2 regions of the Alteromonas sp. McT4-15 genome follow, and region 1 is predicted to be linked to the other one. Evidence: predicted binding sites of a transcription regulator. Region 1 holds the regulator's gene; the other holds the start of a gene.
What was found. The regulator FliA, encoded in region 1, starts transcription of late flagellar genes. The targets are predictions, from matches to a motif close to CTAAAGNTNNNNNNNNNNNNGCCGATA.

Region 1 (8,278 bases):
AGGCGATTTCGAACCAATACCAACTCGCCGACCATATTCATAATCTGATCTAAGCGTTTGGTGTCAACACGCACTGTAGTCTCAGCCGGAGGTGCTGCTGGTGCGGCTTTTTTATCGTCTTTTTTAGGTGCTTCTTTCTTCGCTGCCCCAGCAGGCGCTGGAGCAGGAGCGGCTGCTGCAGCCTTTTGCGGCGCTGGACTAGCCTTAGGTGCTGCTGGCGCTTCGCTTTTCGCTTTGTTAATCGCTTCGGTAGCCGCTTTATCTACCACTGGCTCAGCGGGCGTTGACGATTGTTTGGTAGGACCTTGCCCCGAACCATGCAATTGATCAAGTAGCGCTTCAAACTCATCGTCAGTAATTTCTTCATCGCTTGATGCAGATACCGGTGCTGTTGGCGCAGGAGCTGATGCAGGTGCTGCATCTTCGCTACTGCCAAATTGACCTTTACCGTGTAAATCGTCAAGAAGCGCTTCGAATTCTTCATCGGTGATGTCATCGCTATCACCGCCTGCGCTTGGTGCAGGTTCAGCGGCTTTTGCTGGCGCTGCTGCCTTAGGTGCAGACTGACCGGGAGCACTTGAACCATGAAGTTCATCTAGCAAGGCTTCGAATTCATCTTCGGTGATTTCATCAATGCCACCACCGTCACTTGACGACGATGTAGGCTCTGACTCTTCAATAACAAGTTCAGGCTCATCCTCAAACTCTGCAGGCTGAGCTGCACTTGGTGCAGTATCGCCAAAGATATTTTCGTCAGGAGATTCTGGGCGACTTAGTTTGTGTAACAAGTCGACAAGATGTGCATCTGCAGGTTCTAGAGGATCACGCGCTTTAACACGTTCAAACATCTCTACCACCACGTCGGTGGCCTGCAAAATAATATCCATTAACTCCGGCGTGAGTGTACGTTGCCCGTTTCGCATAACATCGAAAACGTTTTCGGCCCCGTGGCATATTTCAACCAACTCAGTCAGGGATAGAAACCCTGCTCCGCCTTTAACAGTATGGTAGCCGCGGAAAATTGCGTTCAGCAAATCCGCGTCTTCTGGATTGTTCTCAAGATCAACGAGCTGTTCTTGTAATTGTTCAAGTATCTCTCCAGCTTCTACTAGAAAGTCCTGTAATATATCCTCGTCAACATCAAACGACATGCGCCCGCTCCCCTAAAAACCTAAGCTAGACAAAAGATCATCTACATCATCTTGGCCAGAAACAACATCATCGCGGTTTTCCGCGTCGATAATTGGGCCTTCCGCTTGTACACCATCATTTTTATCGGCCTTAACGCTAGAAGGTTTAGAATGTTCTGAACCGTCGCGCTCGCCAAACATGGTTAACATGTTTACTAGGCTGTCCTCGACTTCTTTTACCAAGTCGATAACGCGGCGAATTACCTGACCAGTTAAATCTTGATAACCCTGTGCCATCAATACTTCTGTCAGTAACTGTGTGAGCTTAGTTGATTGCTCTGCGCTTTCTTCAAGTAAATTATCTAAATCTGCACAAAGCGCTTTGAACTCGCCTAGTTCAATTTGGCGGTTCATTAGCTTTTTCCACTCAGGCATCACTTTCTCGATGCGCTCAGCGAGCGTTTCTGCAATTGGCATGCTCGCTTCCACTGCATCCATAGTAGTATTAGCAGCTTTTTCAGTTTCTTCAATGACGTATGTCAGACGAGACTGTGCATCAGGCATATCTTCGGTCGCAAGATTCTTAATGCGATCGTCAATCTGAAAATTATTGAGCGCGTCATGAAGTTGACGCGTCAGTTTTCCCACTTCTGCAAACAGCTCAACATTTTCCTTCATTGAGGCTGCTTCAAGTAGTGCACTGGCCGAAGCGTTATCACCCTCTTCAAGATAGGCGACAAGTTGTCTAGCTTCTTCCAATGTAATCGGAACGTTTACATTTGATGACATCCAGTAAACCTCGTTTCTCTGGTGAGCGTCTGGATCAACCTAAACGTTCGAAAATTTTATCCAATTTTTCTTTTAATGTTGCTGCAGTGAAAGGCTTAACCACATAGCCGTTCACGCCGGCTTGCGCTGCCGCAACAATTTGTTCTTTCTTGGCTTCAGCAGTAACCATTAGTACAGGTAAATGCTTCAGTTTATCGTCGGCACGAATAGCACGAAGCAAGTCAATTCCTTGCATACCTGGCATATTCCAATCGGTAACGACAAAGTCAAAGTCGCCTTGCTGTAGCATTGGCAACGCCGTACTTCCGTCATCCGCTTCCTGGATGTTGGAGAAACCCAAGTCTTTAAGTAGGTTTTTGATGATACGTCTCATGGTAGAAAAATCGTCAACCACGAGAATTTTCATACTTTTATCCAAAATAGCCTCCAGTGAGGGGTTAATTGTTATTAATATCTATTCTTCGTCAGCTTGCCACGACTTCATTCGTGATTTGAGTTTTAACATGGCCTGACTGTGAATTTGGCTTACTCTCGATTCACTAACATCAAGTACTTCACCTATTTCTCGTAGGTTTAGCTCTTCATCATAGTATAAAGAAAGCACGATAGCTTCTCGTTCAGGTAATGTTGTAATCGCATGGGCTAACGCCTTTTGGAAAGCACCTTGCATCAAGTCTTCAAGTGGTGCGTCGCTACCCCGATTTTGTTCAGTCGAAATAACGTCCTCAGACACACCTAAATCTTCAATGCCAACCAACTTACCAGCATTTACTTCATTCAACATTTGATGATAGTCCTGCAAACTCACATTGAGTTTAGCAGCAATATCAGAATCTCTGGCATCGCGACCAGTCTCGCCTTCTACTTGCGAAATGGCTTCCGTTATCGCGCGACCGTTGCGATGCACTGACCGCGGTGTCCAATCGCCTTTACGAATCTCGTCTAGCATAGCACCGCGGATACGAATACCCGCAAAGGTTTCAAAGCTCGCACCTTTCGAGCCGTCAAAATTTCGAGCAGCTTCTAATAAACCAATCATGCCTGATTGAATTAAATCGTCAACAAGTACACTAGCGGGCAAACGCGCCATCAAGTGATGAGCGATACGTTTAACCAAAGGCGCATGTCGTTCGACTAACTGCGACTTATCGGTTTGTTGTTGATAAGCTGCTGCCTTGCTATTCAACGCTGATTTCCTACTGCTTTTTCTGCAACCAACTGTTCAATAAAAAACTCTAAATGACCACCTGGCTGAGCCGGGATTGGCCACGACAATGCCTTATTAGCCAGTTGAGTAATTGCAACGGCAGCAGGCGAACCTGGGTAGGCATCGACGATAGCGGTTTGTTTGCGTACCGCTTTACGAATATTTTCATCAAACGGGACAGTTGCCACTAATTCTAGTGCAACATCCAAAAATCGACCTGTTACTTTGCTTAATTTACTAAATAGCTCTTGCCCTTCTCGCACATCGCGTACCATATTGGCGACCACTTTAAATCGAAACACGCCGTGTTCGCGATTCAAAATTTTGATTAAGGCGTAAGCGTCAGTTAATGATGTAGGTTCGTCGCACACTACCACCATAATATCCTGTGACGCTTTAGAAAAGCTTAATACCATGTCTGAGATACCCGCTGCGGTATCGACGATGAGAACATCAATTTGTGAACGTAATTCACTAAAGGCGCGAATTAAACCCGCATGCTGAGTAGGTGATAACTCTGCCATTGACTGTGTACCCGATGTCGCTGGCGCAATCTTGATCCCATGCGGACCAGTGACGAGTACTTCATCAAGCGTGCATTCACCCGATAATACGTGAGAAAGATTTTTCTCGACGCGAAGACCTAACATCACATCGACATTAGCCAGACCTAAGTCTGCATCGAGAACCATTACACGCTTACCCTGCTTAGCCATAGCAATGGCGGTGTTTAGTGTAATATTTGTTTTACCGACGCCACCTTTACCTCCGGTGACGGCAATAACTTTGATTAACCTTGATTGCTTCATTTTTCTTAAGCTACTCGCTTGGTCGTCAATCATACTGCTTATGCTGTTTTAATGGCGTTGTTACTACTAGTATGATTCAAACCGTACTTTTTATAAAGCTTTGCAGCAGCAGAAACCAAAGATTTTGCTTCTGCAATCTTAATGTCTTCTGGTACTTTTTGCCCATCGGTGACATAACTAACCGGTAACTGGTACTCAACTGCAGCACTAAGCACCTCTCCTAAAGAGTAGCACTCATCTAACTTTGTGAAAATACAGCCACTTAGTTCAATTTCATCATACGCTTTAATTATTCTCTGCAGTGCAGGATATTGTGTATTTGCCTGCGCTACCAAATATTTTTTCACTTGTGGCATTTGACCATTGTCAAATTGCTTAATTTGTTTAATCAAACGGCTATCTCGCTGACTAAACCCTGCTGTATCAATCAATACTAGACGCTTGTGACGCAGTTGGAAAAGTAAATCTGCTAACTCTTCGCTGGTTTGTGCTTTTCTTACTGTACAGCCAATTATCTTTCCGTAAGTAGCCAGTTGTTCAAACGCAGCTATTCTGTACGTATCAATGGTGATCATTGCCACTGATTCTGGGCCATACTTCTGGGCATATCGCGCAGCCAATTTTGCTACCGTGGTTGTTTTTCCCGTTCCAGTAGGACCCACCAATGCAACAGCACCTTGTGCGGTAAGTATATCGTTACCTGTTACATTTATGCGATTAGCCAATAGGTTAAGAAGGTAAACCCATGCTTCGCGCTCATTATAGTGAGCAGGCGTGTAATTTATTAGCTGAGTTGCAAGCGCGTGACTTAAGCCCATATCGGTTAAACGCGTTATCAGATATTGATGAACGGGTTTTTGACGCTTATTCTTCGCTTCCATCAAATCAGCCACCTGATATTGCAAGACGTTTCTTAGCGAGGCGAGCTCTTCTTTGATTTGTGCAAGTTCGTCTGATTGATTAGGCGCAGTTTCATCTATGCTTGACGCTTGATGTGAAGGAAACGCATCTGCTTGCTCATAGCGGCTCGCACGGGATTGAGGTTGAGGCTGAGCAGCTTCAACTTCATCAATAAAGTCATCAGAAAAGTTAAGGTGCGATGCAATTTCATTGGCATGCTGCGCATTGGCAGAGGTATCTTTTTGGCTATGCGGCTGAGTGCTTGAACCATGTTGCTTTTCAAGTAGCGCTTTTAAACTGTCTGGGCCGTCATCACCGATGATTTCACTTAAGCTAGGAACAGCTTTCTGACCGGGCGCTTTAGAGGCGGGTTTTGGCACTGACAACTTAGCCTCTGGCTCTTTATCGTAAGCTGCAACAAGCTCAATACCGTCAGCAACTTTGCGGTTTGACATAATAACCGCATCGCTACCCAACTCAGCTTTTACTTGGCTTAACGCCTCACGCATATCTTTGCCGAAGAAACGTCTTATTTTCATTGCAACCTCTCCAATCGCTCAGTGTCAGATTATTGACCGACCGAACTGACTATTTTTATCTGCTTATCATCAGGCACTTCTTGGTACGAAAGTACGTGGAGCCCAACAACTGAATACTTTAAGAAGCGTGACAGCACAGGTCTTAGCATACCTGACGTCAGCAATACTGCAGGCTCGCCTTCGAGTTCCTGCTGCTGACTGGCTTGTTGCAATGATTTTTGCAACTTGTCTGCTAGTCCTGGCTCTATGCCAGCACCATCTTCACCGCCCGCTTGAAGAGACTGGTGCAACATCTGTTCCAACTCTGGCGCCAAGGTTATGACAGGTATCTCTTTGGCGCCTTGTGTAATCTCTTGAACAATCAGTCGTTTCAACGAAATACGCACCGCAGACACGAGTACATCAGGGTCTTGGCTACGCGTACCATACTCACTTAGGGTTTGAACAATAGTGCGCATATCACGAATTGGTACGCCTTCGAATAACAACGTTTGCAATACTTTAACTACGGTACTAAGCGGTAAAATATCCGGCACCAGTCCTTCAACCAGTTTAGGATGCTGTTTTGCCAACATATCAAGAAGTTGCTGAGCTTCTTCATGACCTAATAGTTGATACGCATTATTAGTAAGAAGCTGGCTTAAATGGGTTGCCACAACCGTTGCGGCATCGACCACGGTATAACCGAGTGTTTGAGCATGTTCGCGCTTATTCGGTTTTATCCATACAGCATCGAGCCCAAAAGCGGGATCTTTCGTTGCGCGTCCTTCAAGCTTGCCGAATACCTGCCCTGGATTAATCGCAAGCTCTTCGTCGTGACTGATGAGTGAGTCGCCAATGGTCACGCCGAGCATGGCAATGGTATAAGTATTTGGTTCTAAATCGAGGTTATCGCGAATATGTACAGGAGGAATAAGAAACCCAAGTTCTTGCGACAATTTCTTACGCACGCCTTTAATGCGTGTTAATAACTCGCCACCTTGTGACTTATCGACAAGCGGGATAAGGCGATAGCCAACTTCTAACCCAATGGTATCGACTTGCTGTACATCATCCCAACCCAGCTCTTTGACTTCTGGCGCAACGGTTTCATCCTTAACCACGTCAGGGACTTTAGGCTCGGCAGCTTTTTTCTTCTCTTGTTGTGATTGCCAATAAGCAAAGCCTGCAATCAAAAAAGAGAAACCAAGAAACGCAACGTGGGGCATGCCAGGAATAATACCCATAACAAAAAGTACACCAGCGGCAATATACAAGGCTTGATTATTACCAAGTTGACCACGTATCTCTTTGCCCATCTCCTGAGTTTCGTTTTCACGAGTAACGATAATCGCGGTTGCGACTGACAAAAGTAGCGATGGAATTTGCGCGACAAGACCGTCACCGATAGTCAGGATAGTGTAAATTTCAATGGCGTTTCCAAATGTAAGATCATGCTGAATCATACCAATGAATAACCCACCAACTATATTGATGAGCATAATGAAAAGGCCCGCTACCGCATCGCCTTTTACAAATTTTGACGCACCGTCCATCGAACCGTAAAAGTCGGCTTCTGCGGTAATTTCTTCACGACGTTGACGCGCTTGGTCTTGGTCGATATACCCAGCGTTCAAGTCGGCATCAATTGCCATTTGCTTACCTGGCATAGCATCAAGAGTAAAGCGAGCACTTACTTCTGAAATACGACCTGCACCTGCGGTTACCACTTTAAAGTTGATAATGAGCAAGATAGCAAACACCACGATACCCACCGCATAGTTACCGCCAATAACCACCGCGCCAAATGCTTCAATTACCTTACCGGCAGCGTCGCCGCCTTCGTGTCCGTATAGGAGTACTACACGGGTAGATGCCACGTTAAGCGCCAGTCGCAAAACGGTCGCAATAAGGAGTACTAAAGGGAAAATACCAAAGTCGACAGGACGCTGTGTAAGCACCGCGACCAATATGATGACAAGGGAAAGTGCAATATTAAAACTGAAGAGCACGTCCAGCAAGAACGGCGGCATAGGTAGAATTACCATGCCCATAATTGCCAAAAGTACGATTGGCGCACCTAAACCACTGGTAAAATTTTGCAGCTGATTTTTGTCGAAACGCTGAAGATAACCGGATAACTGCATCGCTTACTGTCTCACTATCAGAAAATTGACGCTTTTCACTATTCTGAAAGGGACATTTCAACTAACGTGCCAGCTTTGATGAATAGCTACCACAGTCGCGTTGGATAAATAAAACGACGGAAATCCCCCCTAGAAATTACCGTCTGTATTCAGGTGGTATAGGCAAATCCCGTTTAAGAGGTCTGGGTCGTTTCCCCTTACCAGCGCGGTGCGCTTTAAGCTGATAAACATGGGCAAGCACTTGGGCCACTGCCATAAACAGCGCATTAGGTACTTCTTCATCGACTTCGGTAGAGTAAAAGATAGCACGAGCAAGCATAGGCGATGGAATAAGTGGGACATCGTTTGCGGTAGCAATTTTTCTTATATGCATGGCAAGTTCATCAGCCCCTTTCGCCACAACAACAGGGGCGCGGTTGCCGCTTTCATCATATTTTATAGCAACCGAGAAGTGCGTTGGGTTAGTGACTACCACGTCGGCTTTTGGGACTTCCTGCATCATGCGTTTTGTGGCAGCTTGATACTGCAAACGACGAATACGGCCTTTAACCATAGGGTCGCCCTCGGCATTTTTGCGCTCGTCTTTAACCTCTTGCTTGGTCATTTTCATTTCTTTGTTGTGCTTATACATCTGATATGGCACATCAATTATGGCAATGGGGATCATACCGCAAGCTAGAATAAGAAATGCCCACTTAAGCATATCAAGAGCGTGGAAGATGTTGCCGGGATACGATTCCATATCGAGGTGGAGTGCTTCATCTTGAAAGTACAATAG
Region 2 (8,278 bases), on a different contig from region 1:
GACGATCTAAATAGCGTCATTGATAAAACTAACGATTCCATCTTTCAAGAACGTACGCTAAAAGTACGCCCAGCGAAAGATAAGGTCGAACACGCTTAAGGTATGTTCATGTTGATATAAACAAAAGCCCGGACTCGTTCCGGGCTTTTTTATATTTACAAACTCTTCCTAATTATGATTTAGCAGTTGTCTCTGTGCTTTGCGGAAGTCCTTGCAACAAAGTTTGGTTAAAGGTATGAAATCTATTTATTGCCGATACCAAGTCAGGCACCTGAACGTCTTCCATTTTACTAATTAGTCCCGCAATTAAGGTATTGTAATCTTCATTGCTAGATAACGTACTTTCTACATTGGAAAATGTGCTCATCATTTTATCTAGGTATTGCGAGATTGGACTCACAACATTTCCAAATTGCGATTTGTCACTTTTCTCATCATTATAATGCTGAATATTTTCATACGTCTTTAGGACTTCTGTTTGTGTTGTCCTGTTCAGTTGAAGCGCGTAACCAACCAGTTCCTTATCATCAAAGCCCAAACTGAGTGCTTCTTCAAACGCTTTGTCTATGTCTCCACTATAAAACGTATCTGCAAGATCCTGAACTTGCCCAACGAGATCCGCAACTGATTGAAGTTCTTCCTCATCCAATTCACCTTTGAGCGAAAAACTAATACCGCTTCTTTCGTAATATTGGTAAGAAGTGGTTTGCTCAGCTGTAAACGATTGCGAATCACTACTTGTTTGTGCACCGTTTTCATCTGACGCGTTTTGCGTACCAGAATTTTGTGCAGTGAATGACAATTGCTGCGAAGCCTGAAATGACCGCAGACTTTCAAAGCTAAAGGTCACCTCATCGCCATCTTTGGTTCGGATTAGAAGGCTTCCTGACTTTTCATCTGACGCTGATACTGCTTCTAAAGACGTTAATGACACTGCAGTAGCTTCATTGCGACCAAAAATGTCTGTTTCTAGGTCGTCAATGCCCGTATCAATCAAGTCACGGCTTTTTGTCATTCCCTGCTGAATTTCGTCATTCATAAACCCCGCAAGATCTTTTTCTGCCATAGCAAAGCCACGACTCACACCTTCTCTCGCTTGGCTAAATAATCCGGTGAGATTTTCATCACTAGCCCCACCATTCGCCGCACCTCGAATCACTCCCCCCACAAACTTTAGAACGTTCCTCGCCACTTTTTCAAAATCGAACAAACTGGTCGACTTTTCTTCAATCGCTTTGTCCTTCGTTTCCTGTGGTTTTTGGCCGTCAATCTCAAGTGTTTGGTTAAGACTGCTACTGACAACACGTAGTCCAATACTTGTCTGACTGCTTGATACCGACACCGACGCTGCTTGTTGCTTTGAAAACTCAGCAGCTTGTTGCAACCCATCTTGTTGCAATTGTTTTTTCAGCGCCTCATTCGGGTGAACTGATGCCTTTTGCTCAGCCTTTTGGTCTCCCATAAAGGCTTTAATTTGACCCACGTTCATAATTTGATCCTCACTATCCTCTTTCTTATTATCGGCACTGAATCAGGATTGTTTAATTTTAATACACCTTTTTTATCCCTGCTTGTATAAAAGTGCTTATAAAGCCATTTAGCATTGCACATATTTTGTGAGGGACTACAATTCGCGACCTTGCAAAACAAAACAACGGTGTTAACCACGAAATCGTGATGGAGAGAGTAATATGACCGCACCAGATCTGAAAAACTATCAAGCTCAGCTTGACGAAAAAGTTACCCGCCTAGGTGACTTACTTTCTCCGTTTAATGCACCAAAGTTAGAGGTTTTTAGTTCCCAGCCTACGCATTACCGTATGCGTGCTGAATTTAGGGTTTGGCATGAGGGTGACGACCTATATCACATCATGTTCAACCAAGAGACAAAGGAAAAATACCGTGTCGACGCTTTTCCACCAGCATGCGAGACCATTAATCGCGCAATGACCGCGTTGCTGGAGCACGTAAGACCATCAGAAGTCTTAAGGAAAAAGCTTTTTCAGATAGATTACCTTTCTGCGCTTTCAGGAGAATTGGTAATTAGCCTCTTATATCACCGTCAACTCGACGACGAATGGGAACAGCAGGCAAGAGTATTAAAGCAAACACTTGAAACAGAGTTTAAAAAAGTAAACATCATTGGCCGAGCTCGTAAACAGAAACTCGTTATAGGTGATGACTTCGTTATTGAGCGATTACCAATTAAAGACAGAACATTCATTTTCAAACATATTGAAAATAGCTTTACCCAACCAAATGCTTCGGTAAATTGCAGCATGATTGAATGGGCTCTTGACTGTGTTACCCCCCTTACCGGTGATCTACTCGAAATGTATTGTGGCGCAGGAAACTTCTCACTTCCTTTGGCGCTTCATTTCGACAATGTGGTTGGAACTGAAATAGCGAAGCCGTCAGTTCAAGCTGCACAGTTCAACATAGAACAAAACAAACTGAATAACGTAAAAATTGTTAGATTAGCCGCGGAAGAATTTACACAAGCCATGAAGGGCGAACGTACGTTTAGTCGGTTAGAAGGAATTGAACTGAAGGATTACAACTTTACAACGGTTCTTGTCGACCCTCCGCGCGCAGGCCTTGATGTAGAATCACTAAAAATGATTCAGGATTACGACAACATTGTATATATCTCATGTAATCCCGAGACGCTTGCACAGAATCTTGAATTACTTTGCGAAACTCACGAAATAAGTGCAGCGGCGTTATTCGACCAATTCCCGTTTACACATCACGTCGAAGCTGGTGTGCTGTTGTCCCGAAAATAGAGCACGGCTTCTATGTAAAAGAGTATACGAAAGAGGCCCAAAACGGCCTCTTTTGCATGAGGGTGTTAGTTTTTGCGCTTTAGTTTTTGCGGTAAAGATCAACACTCTCTCGTTATTTCTTACCTACAGTTGTCGTTGCGCCCACCTGCACAAACCTCAGTTGAGCTTTAACTTTTTCACCAATTTCACCACGTAATTTATCGTCAGCTTCCAGTGCTTCAGCCCCCGCACTGAAAACAAGTCTCACCATCGCATCAGCTTGCAGTTGCGCACATGCATATTCCACACTTTGTTGCTCAATAATATAGTCGGTGAGCTCATCAATAAAATGCTGTATTTCTCGAAAAACCGCTAGGCGATACGCCGAGGACGTTCCTGTGTGCTCACGCAATAATAAACGAAATACATTTTTATTAGCTGCGATAAACTCCATGAAAGTTTCTACTGAGGTATGAATAACACCGCCGCCAGATGCAATGCGTCGCCTGGCCTGCCGCATCAATTGTCGAAGTGCTAAACCAGCTTCGTCGACCAATGTAAGCCCCAATTCATCCATATCTTTGAAGTGTCGATAGAAAGACGTAGGAGCAATACCTGCTTCACGAGCAACTTCTCTTAAGCTAATTGCCGAAAGACTTCGGTTTTCATCAAGCAAAGAGAAAGCGGCGTGGATGATATTTTGGCGGGTTTTTAATTTCTGTTCTTGTCGGCTCACAGTTACACCATATTAAGAGGCCCTAGCATAAGACTTTGTAGTCTATCGTAAGAGTATGCGTCAAAGAAACAAAGAAGGTGAATTCTCGCTTAAGCAAATGTTGACGGTATGAAGGCGTGACGAAGTTAATATTTTGTTAAGAACTGAAAATAGAGTGTGATACGGTAGTTGAATAGAGTCTGCTGTCAAATAACCAAGGGGCGTATTGTGCCTAGTTTATTGTGAAAAAGGTCATTCAACCCTACTTACTAAGAGCGATATCAAGTGACGTATTGCGAGATGGACGGCGCAAATTTCACCGCTTACTACGCCGTCTTACAAATCGTAAGGCATGCATTAATGTTTATCTGAAAGTGGATGATCCCTATTCATACCTTTTAGTGCAGGCGCTCCCCAGTATAGAAAAGCGCTTTAATGTCGAGTTTAGTGCTAACGTCATTTATTCATTGCAAGAAGACATGTTTCCCGAACCAGAATTATGGGCAAAACACGCATTAGTTGATGCAAATTATGTGGCTTCTCTTTATCACTTCAAATTTTTACCACACCCCAACAAGTCACCATCGGCGATTGATGTAGCGCATTACGACGCCTACGCAATACATTTACAAGATAGAATTGACCGAGGAGACAGTTGGCAAGCGTTACTTCGTATATTTGAAGATTACTGGCAATCACGCAATGCCAACGAGCCATATCGTCAGATGAAACAATCAAAGAACGCTGATGCCCTCAAAATAAAGCTCAAAGAAAATAGTAATTCCCTATCACAGCAAGGGCACTACCTACCTGCGACCCTCTATTTTGAGGGGGAGTGGTATTGGGGTGTAGATCGCCTTTGCCATTTGGAAGAGCGTTTGTTACACGAGAATCTAGGAAAACTACCTACTATCCACGTTGTTTTCGACCGCAGTTATTTGAATATTCAAAGCTCAATAATACATAACGCCGCACTACCCTCTGTAAAAGTGGAAAACGTCCCCCCTATTGAACTGTTTTGGTCAGCACGCAGTCCTTATTCCTATATCGCACTTTACAAGGCCATATACCTTGCCAACGCGTATGGTGTACCACTTAACGTAAAGCCTGTCCTACCTATGATGATGAGGGGACTAGATGTCCCTAAAAAGAAAGCCCTTTATATATTCTTAGATACCACACGAGAAGCTCGAAAATTGGGCATTGAATACGGTTTTGTCGCAGATCCCTTAGGCTCTGGCGTTGAGCGTTGTTACTCCCTTTTGCGTTTTGCTCGCGAACAAGGACGCTACCTTGAATTCCTTTTGGCATTTGCTCATGGCGTTAATGCCAAAGGCATTAGGGCAGACACAAATGAGGGAATGAAACGTATTGTTGAACAAGCGGGATTAAATTGGACCGAAGCAAAATGTCACTTAAGCGACAGTCAGTGGAAAGAGGAAGTGGTATCAAATCAACAAGAAATGTACGCCTTTGGTAATTGGGGTGTACCGATTTTTCGCTATAAAAACACGATGGTGTGGGGTCAGGACAGAATGTTTGTCATTGAGAGAGAATTACGAGACACAATGAGAACATCGCCGGTCTCAATTCATCAACTAGATTAAGAACTGTCAAAATGAATAGCACAAAGTATATTGCATCCAATTTATCCATTGAGCAGTGGCAGCAAACTGGACAAACGTTTCCTTACTGCGAAATGAATATTTTTTATCAAGACAGTAAATACAGTGAATTGGGTGTAAAAAAGATTCATCCCAATAATTTGCAGGTTGCTCCAACAGTAGTTTTAATACATGGATTCCCTACCGCTAGCTGGGACTGGCACAAAATATGGCCTTCACTGTGTCAGCACTTTAGAGTGATTACACTTGATATGCTTGGATTTGGCTTTTCTGAAAAACCAATCGAGTATGACTATTCAATTCACAACCAAGCGAATGTTTTCGAAGCACTGTTAAAGCACCTTAATATAACGCAATGTCATATCATCGCCCATGACTACGGTGATTCTGTTGCGCAAGAGTTACTTTATCGACACGCCCACATTCATCACAATGATGAAGGACTTACTATACAAAGCGCGACACTCCTCAACGGCGGACTCTTTCCTGAAACTCATCGACCTAAATTTATTCAAACTTTGCTGAATTCTCCTCTGGGCTTCTATGTTGCTAAGTTGATCAGCAAAAAAAGCGTTGATAGCAATATGCGATCTGTCTTCGGAAACGATACTCAACCAAGTATTCAGGAACTAGAGGAAATGTGGCAGCTTATTAATTTCAACCAAGGAAAGCAGGTTTTCCATAAACTCATCGGATATATGACACAACGCAAATATTATAGAGAGCGGTGGTTAGAGGCGTTAACACACGCCGTTTGTCCAATACACATTATCAACGGTAGTGCGGATCCCATATCAGGAGAGCACATGGTAGAGCGGTATGAGACATTAGTCTCAAGCAAAAATATTGTTCGCCTCGCAAATGTTGGGCATTACCCTCAAATGGAAGCACCTGAAGCCGTTAGCGAAACAATCATCTCTTTTATAAACAAGCAATAAGCGATTTTCACTTCAAATGTCGACGCGAATTTGCCGGCATAATCTATAATTAAACTTTACACATGTAAGCAGAACTTATCTTGGTTTTGCTTGCCTGAACTTCCGTAAAACGATAAATTAGCGAACAGTTGTAAGCCAAGTTGTATAAAATGAAAAAACCTCCTCTTATTTTGACTAACGTGCTGGTATTTTTGATATCTGGCGCGATTGCATTTATTGGTGTTCCACTTTGGGTGGCATATCAAGGTATTGATTGGGCCGAAATTGGCGCTGCTATATTCCTATTTTACTTTACAGGTATGTCTATCACTGCTGGCTACCATCGCTTGTGGTCACACAAAACTTATGATGCCAATGTTGTGGTACGCGTCATACTCGCAATCGGCGGTGCCATGGCACTGCAAAATAGTATTTTGCACTGGTCGTCAGATCACCGCATTCACCATCGTCACGTTGATGACAATGACAAAGATCCCTACTCAGCCAAAAAGGGGTTATGGTTCGCTCACATAGGGTGGATGCTGCGTGAATATCAAGCGAAACGCTATGATGATTACAGCAACTGCAAAGACCTACAAAAAGACAAGGTCGTAATGTGGCAACACAATCATTATCTCCCTATCGTTCTGGCGGCTAATTTCGGTATTACTGGATTGCTAGGATATCTAAATGGTGATGTGCTTGGCATGATTTTAATTGCAGGTGTTCTTCGTTTGGTATTGGTTCATCATGTCACCTTCTTTATCAATTCACTTGCCCATTTTTGGGGTAGTCAACCTTATACCGACAAGAACACCGCAAGAGATAATGGTGTTCTAGCATTCTTTACCTTTGGTGAAGGCTACCATAACTATCACCATATCTTTGAGTATGACTATCGCAACGGGATTCGTTGGTATCAGTTTGATCCAACCAAGTGGTTGATTAAAGGCCTTTCTTATTTTGGGTTAACTCGTAATCTTCGCAAGGTACCTGAAGAACGTATCGAAAAAGCATTGGCCGCTATGCAACTTCAGCGTGCTAGCGAGCAAGTCTCTGTATTACCAAATGCTGAAGAGTTGATGCATACCATTCAGCAAGAATACGACTTACTTATGCAGCGTATGAGCGACTACTACTCAACAAAGAAACGGGTAATGCGTATTAAGCAAAAAACGTTGAAGCGCAGTATTGAGGGATTAGAGCTAGCTTATAAGTACAAGGAACTAAAGCACGCGTTTGCAGTTCAAAAAGAAAAATGGTTACAACTGCAAACCTTGTCTTTGCAAATGGCATAAGCCAATGTAGTCAACAGTGCACGTAAAAAAACCACACCAGCCTTTGGCTCGTGTGGTTTTTTATTATCTACGACTAGAGTCGGTTGGAATTACTGTGGTAGTCAGGTAATACTATGATAAGAGCGTGCTAAGTTTTGCTTGGTACACGCTTATCTAAAATAAAAAACAACGAGTTGGGAAAAACATGGCAACGAAGCAAAAAACAAAAGCACCGTCATACCATTATGATGCAATTGTAATCGGAACAGGCCCTGGCGGTGAAGGTGTGGCAATGCAGCTCGCTAAAGCGGGAAAGAAAGTTGCAATTGTAGAGCGCTATGACGCTGTAGGAGGAGGCTGTACTCATTGGGGTACAATACCCTCTAAAGCGCTGCGCCATTCCGTTAGTCGCTTAATTGAATACAATACGTCGCCGCTTTTTGCTGACAACCATTTAAGTAAGAGTCTTACGTTTTCCGACATTATGCGCCATGCCAGTGGTGTTGTTAAAAGCCAAACTCGACTGCGCTCCTCATTCTATGATCGCAATCGCGTAACCTTGTTTCACGGAGAAGCAAGCTTTGTTGATGCCCATACGTTAGAAATCACCCGAAAAGACGGTTCGAAAGATACTGTCACTGCGGAGCAAATTGCCATTGCTACGGGCTCTCGCCCTTATTGCCCGAAGGATATCGACTTCAATCACCCGCGTATTTATAACTCAGACACTATTTTGTCGTTAAATCACGATCCTAAGTCCATCATTATTTACGGTGCAGGGGTTATCGGCTCTGAGTACGCCAGTATATTTAGAGGACTTGGCGTAAAAGTTGATTTGGTGAATATGCGCGATCGTTTACTGTCGTTTCTAGATACCGAAATTTCAGATGCGTTGAGTTATCACCTGTGGAATAACGGCGTGCTTATTCGCCATAACGAAACCTATTCATCGGTGGAAGCAACTGACGATTCAGTGATC

Region 2: LHL20_RS12320 (DUF5610 domain-containing protein) is a predicted target of FliA. The motif match lies at 1,519-1,545, and genes of this name have one in related genera.

What each region holds. Positions count from the first base shown of each region.
Region 1 covers NZ_JAJALG010000003.1:50,807-59,084, forward strand. Annotated here, with positions in the region: gene LHL20_RS03490 (chemotaxis protein CheA) at 1-1,151, opposite strand, end outside; gene LHL20_RS03495 (protein phosphatase CheZ) at 1,164-1,919, opposite strand; gene cheY (chemotaxis response regulator CheY) at 1,954-2,337, opposite strand; gene LHL20_RS03505 (RNA polymerase sigma factor FliA) at 2,374-3,105, opposite strand; gene LHL20_RS03510 (MinD/ParA family protein) at 3,102-3,968, opposite strand; gene flhF (flagellar biosynthesis protein FlhF) at 3,974-5,374, opposite strand; gene flhA (flagellar biosynthesis protein FlhA) at 5,404-7,500, opposite strand; gene flhB (flagellar biosynthesis protein FlhB) at 7,637-8,278, opposite strand, start outside.
Region 2 covers NZ_JAJALG010000015.1:81,674-89,951, reverse strand. Annotated here, with positions in the region: gene LHL20_RS12325 (RNA recognition motif domain-containing protein) at 1-99, shown strand, start outside; gene LHL20_RS12320 (DUF5610 domain-containing protein) at 173-1,489, opposite strand; gene trmA (tRNA (uridine(54)-C5)-methyltransferase TrmA) at 1,692-2,786, shown strand; gene fabR (HTH-type transcriptional repressor FabR) at 2,899-3,501, opposite strand; gene LHL20_RS21190 (DsbA family protein) at 3,723-5,087, shown strand; gene LHL20_RS12300 (alpha/beta fold hydrolase) at 5,099-6,043, shown strand; gene LHL20_RS12295 (acyl-CoA desaturase) at 6,193-7,320, shown strand; gene sthA (Si-specific NAD(P)(+) transhydrogenase) at 7,505-8,278, shown strand, end outside.